DNA from 2 places in the Enterobacter sp. I4 genome. Region 1 is predicted to be linked to the other one. Evidence: predicted binding sites of a transcription regulator. Region 1 holds the regulator's gene; the other holds the start of a gene.
What was found. The regulator PhoB, encoded in region 1, activates phosphate uptake and scavenging genes when phosphate is short. The targets are predictions, from matches to a motif close to CTGTCATAAAACTGNCNNAT.

Region 1 (9,968 bases):
TTTCGCCATGTCCTGGCTACCGCAAGGGGTAAAGGAGTAAGCGGCTAACTGTTTTTCCATCTCTTCTGCACGCAGCGAAATGTCGCGGCTGAGACGGTAAACCATCAAATTTTTGAACCACAGCATGATAATTTCCACGGCCTTGTCGTTAAATCAGCGGGCATGATAGCGAATTGTCGCATCGCTTGCATTGCTAATCGGGAAGCAGGCTTCTACTCTGTTGATAATCAAAATAATGAGGAGTGTCTTGTGCGTATTGGGATTGATTTGGGTGGCACCAAAACGGAAGTTATTGCGCTGAGCGAGCAGGGGCAGCAGCTGTTTCGCCACCGTCTGCCTACGCCGCGTGATGACTATCACCAGACCATCGAGACGATTGCCAGGCTGATCGATATGGCCGAGGAGCCCACGGGCGAGACGGGGACGGTGGGAATAGGTATCCCCGGCTCTATTTCGCCTTATACCGGCGTGGTGAAAAATGCCAACTCCACCTGGCTTAACGGCCAGCCGTTCGATAAAGACTTAAGCCAGCGCCTGAACCGGGAGGTGCGTCTGGCGAATGACGCTAACTGCCTGGCGGTGTCTGAGGCCGTCGATGGCGCAGCGGCAGGCGCGCAGACCGTGTTTGCGGTGATTATCGGTACCGGCTGCGGTGCCGGGTTGGCCTTCGGTGGACGTTCGCATATTGGTGGCAACGGCACCGCGGGCGAGTGGGGGCATAACCCGCTGCCGTGGATGGATGAAGATGAGCTTAAGTACCGCGTCGACGTGCCGTGCTACTGCGGCAAGCAGGGCTGTATCGAGACGTTTATCTCCGGCACCGGTTTTGCGACGGACTACCACCGCCTGAGCGGGCAACCGCTGAAGGGGAACGAGATTATGCGCCTGGTTGAGGAGCAGGATCCGGTGGCCGAACTGGCGCTCAGCCGCTACGAAATGCGGCTTGCAAAATCGCTGGCGCACGTGATCAATATCCTCGATCCCGACGTAATTGTGCTGGGTGGCGGCATGAGCAACGTCGACCGGCTGTACGCGACGGTGCCGACGCTGGTGAAACAGTGGGTATTTGGCGGCGAGTGTGAAACCCCGATCCGCAAAGCCGTCCACGGGGATTCCAGCGGCGTGCGCGGCGCGGCATGGCTATGGCCGGAATAAAAAACGCACGCTACGGTTTTTGATGTTTGTTCCCTCTCCCTTTGGGAGAGGGCCAGGGTGAGGGCACCAGACCGCACCGACCCACCATTTACCGCACCGCAAACTCTCGATCCAGCCTGCTATACCCCAGCCCGTTGATCTTCTTCACCTTAATCTGTACCGGAATGCGCTCTTTCATCGCCTCTACGTGGCTGATCACGCCGATGGTTTTCCCGGTGGCGTTCAGCGCGTCGAGCGCGTCCAGCGCGGCGTCCAGCGTTTCGCTATCAAGCGTGCCGAACCCTTCGTCCAGGAACAGCGAATCAATCCGCGTTTTGTGGCTGACCAGATCGGAAAGCGCCAGGGCCAGCGCCAGGCTGACGAGGAAACTCTCGCCGCCGGACAGGGTACGGGTATCGCGTACCGCGTCCGCCTGCCAGGTATCGACCACCTCCAGCTCCAGCGCGTCGCTCGCTTTACGCTGCAGCAGATAGCGGCCATGCAGGCGGTTGAGCTGCTGGTTGGCAAGCCACACCAGGTTATCCAGCGTCAGCCCCTGGGCGAATTTACGGAATTTATCGCCGGTGCTGGAGCCTATCAGCGAGTTAAGGTAGCCCCAGTCGTCGGCCAGACGCGCCGCCTCTTCAATCTGCTGCATGAGCGCCTGCTGGTGCAGACGGTTATCAGCGTCCTGCTTGAGCTGCTGGCGGATCTCACCCTGATGGGTGGTATTGTCCCGAAGCTGCTGCCCCAGCTGCTGTAGCTGCGCCTGAAGGCTTGCGGCATCCGTGTCCAGCCCTTCCGGGCGCAGCGCCTGATGCGCCTGAAGCTGCTGACCAGCCTGCCCGGAAAGCGCCGTAGCCTGCTGGAGCTGATTTTCCAGCGTCTGCTTTTGCTGCTCAAGCCGGCGGATCGTCGCCTCATCCAGCAGGGCGGAGAGAAACGCCTCCCGGTCGGCGAAGCAGCTCTCGGCCAGCGCGGCGCCGAACTGTTCCTGCGAATGCTGTAGCCGCTCGCGCTCGAGCGTCTCCTGCTGCTGTAAGGTGGCGAGCTGGCTTTGCAGCGACAGGCATTCGTCGTGGATCCCGCGCCAGTTCTCAGGAATGGCCGCCTCGGCTTCCGCGCCCTCGGAGACCGGCAGCGTATCCAGCAGCGGCGTCAGGGCGTTAATACGTTCCTGAATCACGCCGTGCTGGGTCTGCTTTTCCTGCCACCGGGTATATTCGGCTTCGCGCGCGCTGAGCCAGGCGCTTTCCTCACCTTCATCGGGCATGCTGAGCGACAGCGGCCGTAGCGAGGACGCCAGCGCCTCACGCGTCGCCGCCAGCTGCTGCTGGTACTGGCGCGCCTGACCTTCTTGTTCATTGAGCTGATTTTGCAGCGTCAGGCGCTGGCTGAGCTGATAAAGCTGGCGCTCGTACTGCTCCTGCTCGCTCATCCAGGGGGCGATATCATCCTGTATATTCAGCGCTACGTTCAGGGAAGTGCAAACCTCAAGCCACTCTTTAGTGAGCGCTTGCTCTTCCTGAGAGAGCGTCGTGGCTTCCTCTGTTTCTCGCTGGATCTGTTGGGCCAGCGCATTCACCTGCCCAAGCACCAGCAATCCTTCGTCCTTAAGCGCGGCAACCTCTTTTTCCAGCGCGTCACGGCGGCGCTGATTGTCGGTCAGCTCAAGCGACTGATACTCCACTACGGCCGGATGTTCGCTTGAACCGCAGAGTGGACAAGGCTTACCCGCTTCCAGCCGTTCCCGATAGTGCTCAAGATCTTTGATTGTCGCTTCACGCTCGCAGAGCGTTTTAAGGTCGGCGAAGTGCTGGTTTTTCTCTTTATACTGCTGCCGGCGCAGGGTCAGCGTTTCGTTGAGTTTACCCTGCTCAGCCTGCGCCTTTTGCAGGCTTTCCCCATTCTGGCGCAGCCGCTTTTGCAGCGGCTGGTAGCGAGCGTGAAGCGCGGTCAGGCGCTGACGGAGCGCCCGGGATTGCGCCTGTTGCTCCATGGCCGTCGCGAGCGCCTCAGCCGTCAGCGTAAGCGCGCTTTCCGGCATGTCAGCCAGCTTCTGGCGGAGCTCCGCAATGCGCGCCGACTGGGACGCGAGCTGATTTTTATCGCGGCTCAGCTGCGTAAAATTCGCTCGCCAGCCGGCCATCTCCTGGCCCCACAGACGAAAGCGATCGTGTTCGGTCAGCCACTGCGCCAGCGACGCGTGCTCTGCCTGCAGGCGTTCGCGTATACCCAACGCGCCGTTGCGGATACGCGAGCGCAGCGCCGCTCTGTCGAGTAAGCGAGTATTTACCTCGACAATCCGCTGCGTCGTTTGCGCCAGGCGGGTGGTCTGCTCCTGCTGGCGCTCCCACAGCGGCCGCAGCTGGGCGGCGGGCTGAGCCAGCCGGAGCTTCGCCAGTTCAGGCGCGGCATCGGCCAACGCCCGTTGCGCCTGCTGCTGCGAAGCGGCCGCGCGCTGCTGTTCACGAACCAGCTCGTCGTTGCGCGACAGCCACTGAAAATCTTTCTGTTGGCTCTGCTGTTGAGCCAGCAGGGTTTTCTCTTCGTCAGTAAGTGCCTGCAAACTTTGCTGCAACTGCTGCTGTTGTTCTTCGCTCAGAAGCACCACGCCAGCGGCCTGGGCTTCGCACCTCTCCAGCGCGCCGCGTGCCGCCTTGTGTTTTTCAAAGACCGTGGCGGAAATCTGGCCGTAAATTTCCGTGCCGGTCAGCTCTTCCAGCAGCTCGGCGCGATCTCCCGGCTTAGCGTTCAGGAAGGCGGCAAACTGTCCCTGAGAGAGCAGCATTGAGCGGGTAAAGCGGCCATAGTCCAGCCCGGTCAGTGCGGCGGTTTGTTCCAGCTTATCCGTGACTTTATCCGCCAGGATTTTGCCGTCTTCGCAGCGGGCCAGCTCAACGCGCGGTGCCTGCAGGTTTCCGTCCGGCTGGTTGCGGGCGCGGTTCTGGCTCCAGAAAGCGCGATAGGCGACGCCTTTAACCTCAAACTCCACCTCCGCCAGGCATTCGGCGGTATCGCGCGTCATCAGGTCGTTTTGCGCCTGGGAGACCTTATTCAGGCGCGGCGTTTCGTGGTAAAGCGCCAGGCAGATGGCGTCCAGCAGCGTGGTTTTCCCCGCGCCCGTGGCACCGGTAATGGCAAACAGCCCGTTGCTGGCGAACGGCTCAGCGGTAAAGTCAATTTTCCACTCGCCCTTCAGCGAGTTCAGGTTTTTCAGACGCAGGCTCAGAATTTTCATGCGTTTTCTTCCTCGTCATGAAGGGTGTGCAGAGTCTGTGCAAACAGCTCGTTAAGCCTGGTGCGCCTGGCGTCGTCCATCTCTTCATGCGCCAGCCGCCGCTCGAAGACCTCTTCAACCCGAAGTTCGCTAAGCGTTTCGCGCCGGGCGCTTAGCAGCGTTTTCTCGCGCTGCTCGCGGCTTCGGCGCACCAGCAGCACTTCTACGGGCAGCGCTTCCGTCAGCGCCTGGATTTTGCGCTGCATATCGTGCAGATACTCGTCGGTGGTAATCTCGATATCGAGCCAGACGGGCGGGTTATGTTCGGCGCCGCGATACTGCTCAAGCTGAGCGGTAATGGCGGCCAGATCGCCCTTCAGCACCGCCAGCGGCTGGGTGACGGGAACCTCAAGGCTCTCCACGGCGCTGAGTTTGCCCTCGGTAAAGCTCACCAGATGCACGCATTTTGCTTTGCCCGTTTCGTCGAAGCTGAGCGAAATGGGCGACCCGCAGTAGCGAATGTGCTCGCAGCCGCCGATGACCTGCGCCCGGTGAATATGCCCGAGGGCTATATAGTCGGCGGGCGGGAAGTTCTGGGCCGGGAACGCGTCCAGCGTACCGATGTAGATCTCGCGCACCGCGTCACTTTTGCTGGCACCGACGGTCGTGAGGTGTCCGGTGGCGATGACCGGAATGGCCTGTTCACCGCGCAGGGCGCAGGCCTCCGCGTGCTGGCGATGGTAATAGTCGGTGATGGCCTGCAATAGGTGCTGCTGCTTTTCACTGCCGGAAAGACCGGCCTGGCTCTGCATGATATCGCGCGGGCGTAAAAAGGGGATCGGACACAGCACCGCGCCCGGCGTGCCGTCGCGTTTTTTCAGGATCTGCGGCGCATGCCCGGCGCTGGCTACCACGGTGGTATTGAGAAACGCCAGAATATCGCGGGATTCATTCAGCGTCGCCACGGAGTCATGGTTACCGGCGACGATCACAAGGTGGCAGCCGGTTTGCTGGAGGTTAACCACGAAACGGTTGTACAGCTCGCGCGCATAGCTCGGCGGCGACCCGGTATCAAAGATGTCGCCCGCCACAATAATCGCGTCCACCTCATGGCTCCGGGCCGTCTCCAGCAGCCAGTTCAGGAACGCTTCATGTTCAGCGGCGCGGCTTTTACTGTAAAAATTTTGACCCAGGTGCCAGTCTGAGGTGTGAAGTATGCGCATAAGTGATCCGTGGCAAAAATAAGAAAGCAGGATTATAAACTTTCAGGGAACGGAAAATAACCGCTGTAATAAAACAACAGTTTGCTATTTACCGTGGTAATGTTTTTCATAAATCTGTCATAAATCTGACGCATAATGACGCCGCATTACAGACTTGTAACTTAAATACGATAAGACAGGGCAAAGTATGGCGAGACGTATTCTGGTCGTAGAAGATGAAGCTCCGATCCGTGAAATGGTGTGCTTCGTGCTTGAACAAAATGGTTTCCAGCCGGTTGAAGCGGAAGATTATGACAGCGCGGTGAACCAGCTGAATGAACCCTGGCCCGATCTCATCCTGCTGGACTGGATGTTGCCTGGCGGTTCCGGGTTGCAGTTTATCAAGCATATCAAACGCGAAGCGCTGACCCGCGATATCCCGGTGGTTATGCTGACGGCGCGCGGTGAAGAAGAGGATCGCGTGCGCGGTCTGGAAACCGGTGCGGACGATTACATTACCAAACCCTTTTCCCCGAAGGAGCTGGTCGCTCGCATTAAGGCCGTGATGCGCCGTATTTCACCGATGGCGGTGGAAGAGGTGATTGAGATGCAGGGGCTAAGCCTGGATCCTACCTCGCACCGCGTGATGACCGGCGAAAATCCCCTCGATATGGGGCCAACCGAATTTAAACTCCTGCACTTCTTTATGACACACCCGGAACGCGTTTACAGCCGCGAACAGTTGCTGAATAACGTCTGGGGAACTAACGTCTATGTCGAAGACCGAACGGTTGACGTCCATATTCGCCGCCTGCGCAAAGCACTGGAGCTGAGCGGCCACGATCGCATGGTGCAGACGGTCCGCGGCACGGGTTATCGTTTCTCGACCCGTTTCTGAACAATGACAGGAGTGTGACGCGTGCTGGAACGTCTGTCATGGAAAAGGCTCGTCTTTGAACTGATCTTATGCTGTATTCCGGCCTTCATTCTGGGGGCTATTTTTGGCTATCTGCCGTGGTTTTTACTGGTGGCCGTGACGGGACTGCTCGTCTGGCATTTCTGGAATTTACTGCGCCTCTCCTGGTGGCTGTGGGTCGACAGAAGTATGACGCCGCCGCCGGGAAGCGGAAGCTGGGAGCCGCTGCTCTACGGCCTGCACCAGATGCAGATGCGTAATAAAAAGCGCCGACGGGAGCTGGGAAGCTTGATCAAACGCTTTCGCAGCGGCGCGGAGTCGCTGCCGGACGCGGTGATCCTGACGACGGAAGAAGGGACGATCTTCTGGTGTAATGGCCTCGCACAGCAGCTGCTTGGCCTGCGCTGGCCGGATGATAACGGCCAGAACATCCTCAACCTTCTGCGCTACCCCGAGTTCACGCTGTATCTGAAAACGCGTGATTTTAGTCGTCCGCACAATCTGAAGCTCAATAACGGCCGCCATCTTGAAATTCGCGTGATGCCCTACAGCGATCGGCAGTGGCTGATGGTGGCGCGAGATGTCACCCAGATGCACCAGCTGGAAGGGGCGCGTCGCAACTTCTTTGCAAACGTCAGCCACGAGCTGCGCACGCCGCTGACGGTGTTGCAGGGCTATCTGGAGATGATGCAGGAGCAAACGCTTGAAGGTGCGCCGCGTGAGAAAGCGCTGCACACCATGCGCGAGCAGACGTACCGCATGGAAGGGCTGGTCAAACAGCTGCTGACGCTCTCGAAGATTGAGGCCGCGCCGTCGCTGGCGCTCAACGAGGTCATTGACGTGCCGATGATGCTGCGCGTAGTGGAGCGCGAGGCGCAAACCTTGAGCCATAAAAAACACACCCTGGCGTTTGAGGTTGATAACGACCTGAAGGTGCTCGGCAGTGAAGATGAACTGCGCAGCGCCATCTCGAACCTGGTGTACAACGCCGTAAACCATACCCCGGAAGGGACGCACATCGTGGTGCGCTGGCAGCATACCCCGGCGGGCGCTGAGTTTAGCGTCGAAGACAACGGGCCGGGAATAGGGTCTGAACACCTCCCGCGCCTCACCGAACGGTTCTACCGGGTGGACAAGGCGCGCTCGCGGCAGACCGGAGGCAGCGGTCTGGGGCTGGCAATCGTGAAGCATGCGGTGGGCCACCACGAGAGCCGTCTTGATATCGAAAGCACGCTGGGCAAGGGCACGCGCTTTAGCTTTGTTATCCCGGAACGATTAATTGCCAAAAAGAGCGCCTGACCGCGGGCGTGTCAGTCATGCTTTCCACGGGCCAGCCACTGCTGGCCCGTTTGCTTTGCAGTCAAGCGAAGCGCGGGTGAATATTATACGGTTGATGCTTTTTTGTTCGCATGATTAGCCATGGGTTTTTCTTATACATGGCATATTATGTTGTCCTGTATTTTCATGCTGGCATATTGTTCTGGTTTTACGATCCCTTCTTGCCTTTAAACGTTATAAGCGTTTAAATTGCCCCCCATATACTGTCAGACAGACTGTATTTGCGTGGTAAATCGAAAAACTATTCTTCTCCACGCCAGGACGGGAGCATTTCCCGCTGAAATTGAGCAAATTTTCCGCTGTATTGTCCCGTCAGGGATGGCGAAAAACTCAACGTTTTCAACACCACATCCACAGGCAGTAAGGTTTTATGACCCATCACTTGAAATCGCGTGACATTATCGCGCTGGGCTTTATGACATTTGCGCTGTTCGTTGGCGCAGGCAACATCATTTTCCCTCCAATGGTTGGCTTACAGGCGGGTGAACACGTCTGGACGGCCGCGTTTGGTTTTCTGCTTACTGCGGTGGGTCTGCCGGTATTGACCGTCATCGCGCTGGCGAAAGTCGGCGGCGGCGTGGACAGCCTCAGCACGCCGATTGGCAAGGTAGCTGGCGTTCTGCTGGCGACCGTGTGCTATCTGGCCGTTGGCCCGCTGTTTGCGACCCCGCGCACGGCGACGGTTTCCTTTGAAGTGGGTATTGCCCCGCTGACCGGGGACGGTGCGATGCCGCTGTTTATCTACAGCCTGATCTACTTCGCGATCGTTATTCTGGTGTCGCTCTATCCGGGCAAACTGCTGGATACAGTAGGTAACTTCCTGGCGCCGCTGAAGATTGTTGCGCTGATCGTGCTGGCGGTTGCGGCCATCGTCTGGCCTGCGGGTCCTATCAGCTCTGCGATGGACGCGTACGAGAACGCGGCGTTCTCGAACGGTTTTGTTAACGGCTATCTGACGATGGATACGCTGGGCGCAATGGTGTTTGGCATTGTTATCGTTAACGCCGCGCGTTCCCGCGGCGTAACCGAAGCGCGTCTGCTGACCCGCTACACCATCTGGGCTGGCCTGATGGCCGGTGTTGGCCTGACGCTGCTGTATCTGGCGCTGTTCCGCCTGGGTTCAGATAGCGCAACGCTGGTCGATCAGAGCGCGAACGGCGCGGCGATCCTGCATGCCTACGTGCAGCACACCTTTGGCGGTGCGGGCAGCATGCTGCTGGCGGCGCTGATTTTCCTGGCGTGCCTGGTCACGGCGGTAGGGCTGACCTGCGCCTGTGCGGAGTTCTTTGCCCAGTATCTGCCGCTCTCGTACCGCTCGCTGGTATTTATCCTCGGCATCTTCTCCATGGCGGTGTCAAACCTCGGTCTGAGCCATCTGATTCAGGTGTCGATTCCGGTGCTGACGGCAATCTATCCGCCGTGCATCGTGCTGGTGGTGCTGAGCTTCACCCGCCCGTGGTGGCATAACTCCACGCGAATTATTGCGCCAACCATGTTTATCAGCCTGATTTTTGGTATCCTTGACGGGATCAAAGCATCAGCGTTCGCCGACATCCTGCCAGCATGGACACAGCGTCTGCCGCTGTCCGAGCAGGGACTGGCCTGGCTGATGCCATCCGTTGTTGCGCTGGTGCTGGCTATCGTCTGGGACCGTGCGGCGGGGCGTCAGGTTACATCAAACGCCCATTAATCAACGGCAACAAATTGTTTAACCACGGGGCTTAAGGCCCCGTGGTTTTTTGTTTTTTTCGTGTTGAATGGCAAGATTTTAATGGAAAGCACTAACAAACTTAAACGTGGATTGAGCACCCGCCACATCCGCTTTATGGCGCTGGGCTCGGCTATCGGCACCGGTCTTTTTTATGGCTCGGCAGATGCCATCAAAATGGCCGGTCCAAGCGTACTGCTGGCCTACATCATTGGCGGCGCCGCGGCCTACATCATCATGCGTGCGCTGGGGGAGATGTCGGTTCACAACCCGTCAGCCAGCTCGTTCTCACGCTACGCGCAGGAAAACTTAGGCCCGCTGGCCGGGTTTATCACCGGCTGGACCTACTGCTTCGAAATCCTGATTGTGGCCATAGCCGACGTCACGGCGTTTGGCATCTATATGGGCGTCTGGTTCCCCGCCGTGCCGCACTGGATCTGGGTGCTGAGC
Region 2 (9,968 bases), on a different contig from region 1:
AGGGATCGTGCCGGCCTGCTGTTACAGCTGGCGAACCTGCCGACCCCGCCGGAAAGCGTGCCAATCAACATGCTGGTGAAGGTGAAAGGCACGCCGCTGGCGGATAACGACGACGTGGATGCGTTTGATTTTATCCGCACCATCGCGGTGGCGCGCATCATGATGCCGACCTCTTACGTTCGCCTTTCTGCCGGTCGCGAGCAGATGAGCGAGCAGACCCAGGCGATGTGCTTTATGGCCGGGGCCAACTCCATTTTCTACGGCTGCAAGCTGCTGACCACGCCGAACCCGGAAGAGGACAAAGACGTTCAGCTGTTCCGCAAGCTGGGGCTGAATCCGCACCAGACCGGGGTGCAGGCGGGGGATATCGAGCAACAGCAGCAGCTGGAGCAGCAGATTTTCAACGCCGACACCGATCGGTTCTACAACGCGGCAGCCGTATGACCTGGCAGGCGCGCATCAGTACCGCGCTCGACGAGCGTCGGGCGGCGGATGCGTTTCGGGTACGCGGGGTGGTGGAACACGGCGCAGGCCGTTTTCTCACCCGGGAAGGCCAGCGGTTCTGCAATTTCTCCAGCAACGACTATCTTGGCCTGAGCCAGCACCCGCAGGTCGTTCGCGCCTGGCAGCAGGGCGCGGAACGATACGGCGTGGGCAGCGGCGGCTCCGGGCACGTCAGCGGCTACACCGCCGCGCATCAGGCGCTGGAGGAGGCGCTGGCCGACTGGCTGGGCTATCCGCGCGCGCTGCTGTTTATCTCCGGTTTTGCCGCCAATCAGGCGGTAATTGCCGCCCTGATGGGCAAAGAGGACCGCATTGTTGCAGACCGCCTGAGCCACGCCTCGCTGCTCGAAGCGGCACATCTCAGCCCGGCGCAGCTGCGGCGTTTTGCCCATAACGATGTCGCTCAGCTGAACGCCCTGCTGGAAAAAAACGGTACAGGTCTCCAGCTGGCGGTGACGGAAGGGATATTCAGCATGGATGGCGACAGCGCGCCGCTCGCCGCCCTGCACGAGGCCGCAAAACGGCATAATGCCTGGCTGATGGTTGACGATGCCCACGGCACTGGCGTCGTCGGCGAGGAGGGGCGCGGAAGCGCGTACCGGCAGCGCGTCAGGCCGGAGCTGCTGGTGGTTACCTTCGGAAAAGGGTTTGGCGTTAGCGGCGCCGCGGTGCTGTGCAGAGAGCCGGTGGCCGATTACCTCGTCCAGTTCGCCCGGCACCTGATCTACAGCACCAGCATGCCCCCGGCGCAGGCCGTGGCGCTTTGCGCGTCACTGTCCGTGATCCGGGGCGAAGAGGGGGCTGAACGCCGTGCGCGCCTGGCTGAACATATTCAGCGTTTTCGCCGGGGCATTAGCGAGCTCCCGTTCCGCCTGACCGATTCACAAAGCGCCATACAGCCTCTGATCGTGGGCGAAAACCACCGGGCGCTGGCGCTGGCACAGGCGCTGCGGGAAAGCGGAATGTGGGTGACGGCTATCCGTCCGCCTACCGTTCCGCCGGGCACCGCGCGTTTGCGTCTGACCCTCACGGCAGCGCACGAAACCGGGGATATCGACGCCCTTCTGGAGGCTCTGCATGTCTTCCGTCAATAAGCAGGCCGTTGCCGCGGCGTTTGGCCGGGCTGCGCAAAGCTATTCACAGCACGATGAGCTGCAGCGCCTGAGCGCGCGCGGGCTGCTCTCCGCGCTCGGCGATAAACGGTTTGCGCAGGTGCTGGACGCGGGCTGCGGGCCGGGAAGCAACAGCCGCTACTGGCGCGAAAACGGCAGCCACGTTACGGCGCTGGATCTGTCCTCGCGAATGCTGGAAGAAGCCCGTCAGCAGCAGTCGGCGGACCATTATCTGGTGGCCGATATCGAGTCCATTCCGCTGGCGGACGCCCGGTTCGACCTGGTCTGGAGCCATCTGGCGGTGCAGTGGTGCACCAGCCTGCCGCAGGCGCTGCGCGAGCTGTACCGCGTGGCGCGGCCCGGTGGGAGGGTGGCGTTTACCACCCTGCTGGAAAGTTCGCTGCCGGAGCTGAATCAGGCGTGGAGGGCGGTGGATGCGCAGCCGCACGCCAACCGGTTTCTCTCCCACGGGCAGGTCATCCAGGCGCTGGACGGCTGGCGCTATCGCAGCGTGGTCCAGACCGTCACCCTCGAATTTAGCGATGCGCTAAGCGCCATGCGCTCTCTGAAGGGCATTGGCGCCACGCACCTGCACGCCGGGCGGGAGAAGAAGCCGCTCACCCGCGGTCAGCTACAGCGTCTGGAGCTGGCCTGGCCGCAGGCGCGGGGCCAGTTCCCGCTCTCCTATCATCTTTTTCATGGGATTATTGAACGTGACTGAACGTTATTTTGTTACCGGCACGGACACCGAAGTCGGTAAAACGGTTGCCAGCGCCGCGCTGCTGCAGGCGGCGAAACGGCTGGGGAAAAAGGCCGCCGGATATAAGCCCGTGGCCTCCGGCAGCGAGATGACCCCTGAGGGGTTACGCAATACCGACGCGCTGGCGCTACAGCGTAACGGCAGCCTCAGCCTGGCCTATTCTGCGGTAAATCCCTACACCTTTGCCGAGCCAACCTCGCCGCACATCGTGAGTGCTGATGAAGGCCGTCCGATTGAGTTCGCCGTGCTCTCATCCGGCCTGCGCGCGCTTGAAAATCAGGCCGACTGGGTGCTGGTGGAAGGGGCCGGCGGCTGGTTTACCCCGCTTTCGGAACAGCAGACGTTTGCCGACTGGGTGCAGGCCGAACGGCTCCCGGTGATTCTGGTGGTCGGCGTGAAGCTTGGGTGTATTAACCACGCCGTGCTGACCGCTCAGGCCGTACGGCAGGCCGGGCTGCCGCTGGCAGGCTGGATAGCCAACGACGTGGTTGCGCCGGGTAAGCGTCATGCTGAGTATCTGGCGACGCTGAAGCGGATGCTGCCAGCGCCGTTCCTGGGGGAGATCCCGTGGCTTGCCGACGGTGCAGAGCAGGCGGAAACCGGGCAGTATCTCAATCTCAGCGCCTTACGTCCCGCGCCATCCAGTGTGCAATAAGCTCGTCATTCAGTTCGTTAACGTGGCCCTGCGCCACGTTACGCCCGCGATAGAGCATGCAGAAACGGTCCGCCACCCGGCGGATAAACGACAGCTGCTGCTCCGCTAACAGCACCGTCATTCCCAGCTCCCGATTCAGCCGCACCAGCAGCTGTCCCAGCCTGTGGGCGAAACTCTGCCCGGCGCCATGCATGGGCTCATCCAGGATCAGCACCCGCGGGCGGTTAACCAGCGCGCTGGCCAGGGCCAGCCGATACTGGTCGTCAGGCGAAAGCGTAGCGGCGCGGACCTGGCGCAGCGGATACAGCTCCGGGAACAGATCATACGCCTCGCTTTTTGCGGCAGGATCGGGTTTACCCGTCGCCCGCATGGCGATATGCAGGTTTTCATCAATGGTCAGCTGGGAAAATATCCGCCGATCCTGCGGGACATAGCCTATCGTTGGCGGCGCCGGGGGGTCTGCCGACGGGCTAAGCAAATTACGCGGCGGCGCACCGGCTTCATGCCAGATGATGGTGCCGCTCTCGACGGGCACTTTTCCGGTAATGCAGTTCATGAGCGTGGATTTGCCCATGCCGGGCAGGCCAACGATGCCTGTACAGATCCCTTGCGGAAAGTCGACATTCACGTTCCATAGCGTATGTTGGCTTCCGTAAAACTGATTTACAGCACGCAGACTCAACATCTTTCTCTCCTTAAAAATGTATGGGTGTAAGGCTCAGGTTGATGTCTGCAAAACGCCTGCCAGAAGCTGAATAATGATTAAAAAAAGGCCGTTTTTAGGAATAACACACTGCTTAAAAGTAAAACGGCTGCTTCAAATGCACGCTCCCGGTGCCGAACATGTTGAATTGTGGTGCAGGGGAAAATGACGGAAATGTGATTAAGATCTCACCGACTGCTTATGAAAAATTGAGCGCTTTCCAGGCAAAAAAGAGTGATAAAAATTTTTTAGCGCCGCTTCGTGGGAAAAACCGGGAATTTGCTGAAGTACGCGCCATACGGGCTGGAGGCAGTTATCCACTATTCCTGTGGATAACCTTGTGCATTAGAGTTAGAAAACACGCGATAAGCGAGAGAATACGCGGGTTACGCCCAAATTGATGCGAAACGCGGCTTGATGAAATAATCGTTGTTTATTAATGAATTAGATAAATGCAATTACCGGCACCGCACCACGTCGGGTTGCCACAAAACTTTCATATCGTCCCTTGACAAATGTTAAAAAAGTAATAGTTCTGGGGATAACCCCCAAAGCGTGGTGTTTTATTTTGTCTGATATAAAATTTTGGTCGGGATCGCGCTAAACCTCTCCCCGCTACGCTAAATATCCTGACACGCTACTGGTTTTTCATCCAGTGTTTTTTACTGGCAATCCTGGCTACAACGAGTAAAATTACTCACCTGCCGCTTATTACGTCATCAGGTCGTTGCCCATGAGTAAACCGTTCAAATTGAATTCTGCTTTCCGTCCATCCGGGGACCAGCCCGAGGCTATTCGTCGCCTGGAAGAGGGGCTGGAAGACGGGCTGGCGCACCAGACCCTGCTTGGGGTAACCGGTTCGGGTAAAACGTTTACCATTGCCAACGTCATTGCCGATCTTCAGCGGCCAACCATGGTCCTGGCGCCCAACAAAACGCTGGCGGCGCAGCTGTACGGTGAGATGAAAGAGTTCTTCCCGGAAAACGCCGTAGAGTATTTCGTCTCCTACTACGACTATTACCAGCCGGAAGCCTACGTTCCCAGCTCCGACACGTTTATCGAAAAAGATGCCTCGGTGAATGAACACATTGAGCAGATGCGTCTGTCGGCGACCAAAGCGCTGCTGGAGCGTCGCGACGTGGTGGTGGTGGCCTCGGTTTCGGCAATCTACGGCCTGGGCGATCCGGATCTCTATCTCAAGATGATGCTGCACCTGACGCAGGGGATGATCATCGATCAGCGCGCGATTTTGCGCCGTCTGGCGGAGCTGCAGTACACCCGTAACGACCAGGCGTTTCAGCGCGGGACCTTCCGCGTGCGCGGTGAGGTGATCGACATCTTCCCGGCGGAATCGGACGACATGGCGCTGCGCGTTGAGCTGTTCGACGAAGAGGTGGAACGGCTGTCGCTGTTCGATCCGCTGACCGGCCACGTCGAGTCCGTTATCCAGCGCTTCACCATCTACCCGAAAACGCACTACGTCACGCCACGCGAACGTATCGTGCAGGCGATGGAAGAGATCAAGCTTGAGCTGGCGGACCGCCGCAAGGTGCTGCTGGCGAACAACAAGCTGCTGGAAGAGCAGCGCCTGAGCCAGCGTACCCAGTTCGATCTGGAGATGATGAACGAGCTGGGATACTGCTCCGGCATTGAAAACTACTCGCGCTATCTTTCCGGGCGCGGGCCGGGCGAAGCGCCGCCCACGCTGTTTGACTACCTTCCGGCGGACGGCCTGCTGGTGATCGACGAATCACACGTCACCATCCCCCAGATCGGCGGGATGTACCGCGGTGACCGCGCGCGTAAAGAGACGCTGGTGGAGTACGGGTTCCGTCTGCCGTCAGCGCTGGACAACCGTCCGATGAAGTTTGAAGAGTTTGAGGCGCTTGCCCCGCAGACTATCTACGTATCGGCAACGCCGGGCAACTACGAGCTGGAAAAATCCGGTGATGACGTGGTGGACCAGGTGGTGCGCCCGACCGGGCTGCTGGATCCGATTATCGAAGTGCGTCCGGTGGCAACCCAGGTGGACGACCTGCTCTCGGAAATTCGCGCCCGTTCCGCCATCAACGAGCGCGTGCTGGTTACCACGCTCACCAAGCGCATGGCGGAAGATCTGACGGAGTATCTGGAAGAGCACGGCGAGAAGGTGCGTTATCTGCACTCGGACATCGATACCGTGGAGCGCATGGAGATTATCCGCGATCTGCGTCTGGGCGAGTTCGACGTGCTGGTGGGGATCAACCTTCTGCGAGAAGGTCTGGACATGCCGGAAGTTTCGCTGGTGGCCATTCTGGACGCCGACAAAGAGGGCTTCCTGCGCTCCGAGCGTTCGCTGATCCAGACCATTGGCCGCGCCGCGCGTAACGTCAACGGGAAGGCGATCCTGTACGGGGATAAAATTACCCCGTCGATGGCGAAAGCCATTGGCGAAACGGAACGCCGTCGCGAGAAGCAGCAGCGCTACAACGAAGAGCACGGCATTACACCGCAGGGGCTGAACAAGAAGGTGGTGGATATTCTGGCGCTGGGTCAGAACATTGCGAAGACCAAAGCGAAAGGCCGCGGCAAGGCCCGTTCAGTGGTGGAAGAGGATACCGTCGCGCTGACGCCGAAAGCGCTGCAGCAGAAGATCCACGAGCTGGAAGGGCAGATGATGCAGCACGCCCAGAACCTGGAGTTCGAAGAGGCGGCGCAGATTCGCGACCAGCTGCATCAGCTTCGGGATCTCTTCATCGCCGCATCTTAGGTAAAGCAGCGTGTTTTCGCCCTCTCCCTGTGGGAGAGGGCATCAGGCCGCACAAAACGAGCCTACCCCAGCTCCTGAATCGCCTTCTCCAGCGCCTCGCGCAGCAGGTGGCGGTCGTGACGGTATTTTATGTCGCTTGCCTCCAGCGGCTCCTGCACCACTACGCGATCGCCAATTCCCGATACATCCACTTTCGGCCCGACCACGACACCGTCGATAATTTTTTTGCCGACGTACTGCTCCATCAGTTCAAGCTTGTCCGCCAGCGACAGGCTCGCCGCCGCCGGGCTGAGTTCGCGACCTAAATTACCGATATACACCATGGGCGCGGGCGTTCTGCGCAGCGCCTGCGCCAGCTCGTTTACCAGCAGGATCGGCATCAGGCTGGTATAAAAACTTCCCGGCCCAATCAGGATAAGATCGGCTTCGCCAATCGCTTCTACCGCTTCACGCGTTGCGTGTACGCTGGGGTAGGTCATCAACTCTTTTGGCGGCAGAATAAGCTGATCGATATTCACCTCGCCGTATACCTCGTGATCGTCGGCATCGATCGCCATCAAATCCACCGGCTGTTCCGACATCGGGATCAGAAACGCATCCACTTTGAGCAGGTTACGAATTAAGTTGATCGCCTCCAGAGGCCGCACGCTCAGGTGGTCCAGCGCCTTTAACATCAGATTTCCCAGGTTATGGCCTGAAAGTTCGCCATTCCCGCCAAAACGGTACTCAAACATCGCCGACGCCACGCTTGGCTCCGTAATGAGCTGGTTAAGACAGTTGCGCATGTCACCCCAGGCAATCCCGCCTTCGGCGCGCCGGATCCGCCCGGTGGAGCCGCCGTTGTCGGTGGTGGTCACGATGCCCGTCAGGCGTGAGCCAAGTGACGATAACGACGACATAACCCGACCCAGGCCATGGCCTCCTCCAAGTGCGACCACGCGGTCCAGATCCGCAAAAGTGCGATTGCGCATACCCATTCCTTATCCTGTTTTATCTTGCGTCACAGTAACGCAACCACCCCTAAAAGACGATGCTTCTCACAATCCATAATGACGTATATCAATGCGAAAGCGCTGTTTTTGCGTATTCTGTAGTGAAAATGCACGATAACACCGTTATGTATAAATTTATATAGCGAAAAGCGAGAATGGCGCAGTGGAGATTTCCACGCTACTATCGCCATAACCACGTTTTCAAAACTGAAAACATACACTCTAGCCCTGGCGCCTGTGTCGAGAGATATGGCGCCCTGGCCGTGGCGGATTTGCCACCAGGGTACAGAAAGAAATGACTGTGCCTCCCGTATCTGGAAAGGTGTACATGGCTTCACAACTTACTGATGCTTTCGCGCGTAAGTTTTTCTACTTACGTTTGTCGATTACCGATGTGTGTAACTTCCGTTGCACCTACTGTCTGCCCGACGGCTATAAGCCTGGCAGCGTCACCAATAACGGCTTTCTCTCCGTGGATGAAGTGCGCCGCGTCACGCGTGCGTTCTCTGAACTCGGTACGGAAAAGGTCCGTCTGACCGGGGGAGAACCCTCCCTGCGTCGTGATTTCCCTGACATCATTGCCGCCGTGCGCGAAAACGAGCGTATCCGCCAGATTGCGGTGACCACCAACGGCTATCGCATGGCGCGCGACGTGGCGAACTGGCGCGAAGCGGGCCTGACGGCGATTAACGTCAGCGTCGATAGCCTTGACGCCCGTCAGTTCCACGCCATTACCGGCCAGGACAAGTTCCGTCAGGTGATGGACGGCATTGACGCGGCGTTTACGGCCGGTTTCGACAAGGTCAAAGTCAATACCGTTTTGATGCGTGATGTGAATCACCATCAGCTGGACACCTTCCTGGCGTGGATCAAACCGCGCCGTATTCAACTGCGTTTTATTGAGCTGATGGAAACCGGAGAGGGCAGCGAGCTGTTCCGCCGGCATCACATCTCCGGCATGGTGCTGCGCGATGAACTGCTGAAGCGCGGCTGGATCCATCAGATCCGCCAGCGTAGCGATGGCCCGGCGCAGGTCTTCTGTCACCCGGATTATGAAGGCGAAATCGGGCTTATCATGCCCTATGAGAAAGACTTCTGTGCCAGCTGCAACCGCCTGCGCGTCTCCTCCGTGGGCAAACTGCACCTCTGCCTGTTCGGCGATGGCGGCGTCGATCTGCGTGATTTGCTGGAGGACGATGCCCAGCAGGACGCGCTTGAAGCACGCATTTCCGAGGCGCTGACGCACAAAAAGCAGACCCATTTCCTGCATCAGGGCAATACCGGAATTACTCAGAACCTGTCTTATATCGGCGGGTAATCAGGCTTTAGAAGGAACCAGAAGATGAGTCAGGTAAGCGCAGAATTTATCCCGACACGCATTGCTATTCTTACCGTTTCCGACCGTCGCGGTGAAGAGGATGACACCTCCGGCCACTGGCTGCGCGAGGCGGCACACGAAGCCGGACACCAGGTTGTTGATAAAGCGATCGTCAAAGAGAACCGTTACGCCATTCGCGCGCAGGTCTCGCAGTGGATTGCGGGTGAGGACGTCCAGGTGGTGCTGATTACCGGCGGTACCGGCTTTACCGCAGGCGACCAGGCGCCAGAAGCGCTGCTCCCGCTGTTCGATCGCGAAGTGGAAGGCTTCGGTGAAGTGTTCCGCATGCTCTCCTTTGAAGAGATTGGCACCTCCACGCTTCAGTCGCGCGCCGTAGCGGGCGTGGCGAACAACACGCTGATCTTCGCCATGCCGGGTTCGACTAAGGCCTGCCGCACCGCGTGGGAGAATATTATTGCCCCGCAGCTGGATGCCCGTACCCGTCCGTGTAATTTTCATCCCCATTTAAAGAAATAAGCTATGTCACAACTGACCCACATTAACGCCGCCGGCGAAGCGCATATGGTGGATGTCTCCGCCAAGGCTGAAACGGTGCGCGAGGCGCGCGCAGAAGCGTTCGTCACCATGCTGCCGCAGACGCTGGCGATGATTATCGACGGCAGCCATCATAAGGGCGACGTGTTTGCCACCGCCCGCATCGCCGGTATTCAGGCTGCAAAACGTACCTGGGAGTTAATCCCGCTTTGCCATCCGCTGATGCTCAGCAAGGTGGAGGTGAACCTGCAGGCGCAGCCGGAGCATAACCGCGTGCGTATAGAATCCCTCTGCCGCTTAACTGGGAAGACCGGCGTGGAGATGGAGGCGCTGACGGCAGCGTCCGTGGCGGCGCTGACCATCTACGACATGTGCAAAGCGGTGCAGAAGGATATGGTGATTGGCCCGGTGCGTCTGCTGGCGAAAAGCGGCGGCAAATCCGGTGATTTTAAGGTGGACAGCCATGATTAAGGTGCTCTTGTTTGCCCAGGTCCGCGAGCTGGTGGATACCGACAGCCTGACGCTGGACGCTACTTTTGAAAACGTCGCCGCCCTGCGCGCGCATCTGGCTGCGCAAAGCGACCGCTGGGCGCTGGCGCTGGACGAGGGCAAGCTGCTGG

Region 2: uvrB (excinuclease ABC subunit UvrB) is a predicted target of PhoB. The motif match lies at 4,217-4,236, and genes of this name have one in related genera.

The regions. Positions count from the first base shown of each region.
Region 1 is NZ_JALBUO010000002.1:166,112-176,079, reverse strand. Features, by position in the region: gene rdgC (recombination-associated protein RdgC) at 1-126, opposite strand, end outside; gene mak (fructokinase) at 250-1,155, shown strand; gene sbcC (exonuclease subunit SbcC) at 1,244-4,375, opposite strand; gene sbcD (exonuclease subunit SbcD) at 4,372-5,577, opposite strand; gene phoB (phosphate response regulator transcription factor PhoB) at 5,765-6,454, shown strand; gene phoR (phosphate regulon sensor histidine kinase PhoR) at 6,476-7,771, shown strand; gene brnQ (branched-chain amino acid transporter carrier protein BrnQ) at 8,181-9,500, shown strand; gene proY (proline-specific permease ProY) at 9,582-9,968, shown strand, end outside.
Region 2 is NZ_JALBUO010000003.1:456,026-465,993, reverse strand. Features, by position in the region: gene bioB (biotin synthase BioB) at 1-444, shown strand, start outside; gene bioF (8-amino-7-oxononanoate synthase) at 441-1,598, shown strand; gene bioC (malonyl-ACP O-methyltransferase BioC) at 1,582-2,337, shown strand; gene bioD (dethiobiotin synthase) at 2,330-3,031, shown strand; gene MOQ06_RS21430 (ATP-binding cassette domain-containing protein) at 2,994-3,716, opposite strand; gene uvrB (excinuclease ABC subunit UvrB) at 4,468-6,483, shown strand; gene yvcK (uridine diphosphate-N-acetylglucosamine-binding protein YvcK) at 6,546-7,454, opposite strand; molybdenum cofactor riboswitch at 7,682-7,816, shown strand; gene moaA (GTP 3',8-cyclase MoaA) at 7,804-8,793, shown strand; gene moaB (molybdenum cofactor biosynthesis protein B) at 8,818-9,330, shown strand; gene moaC (cyclic pyranopterin monophosphate synthase MoaC) at 9,334-9,819, shown strand; gene moaD (molybdopterin synthase sulfur carrier subunit) at 9,812-9,968, shown strand, end outside.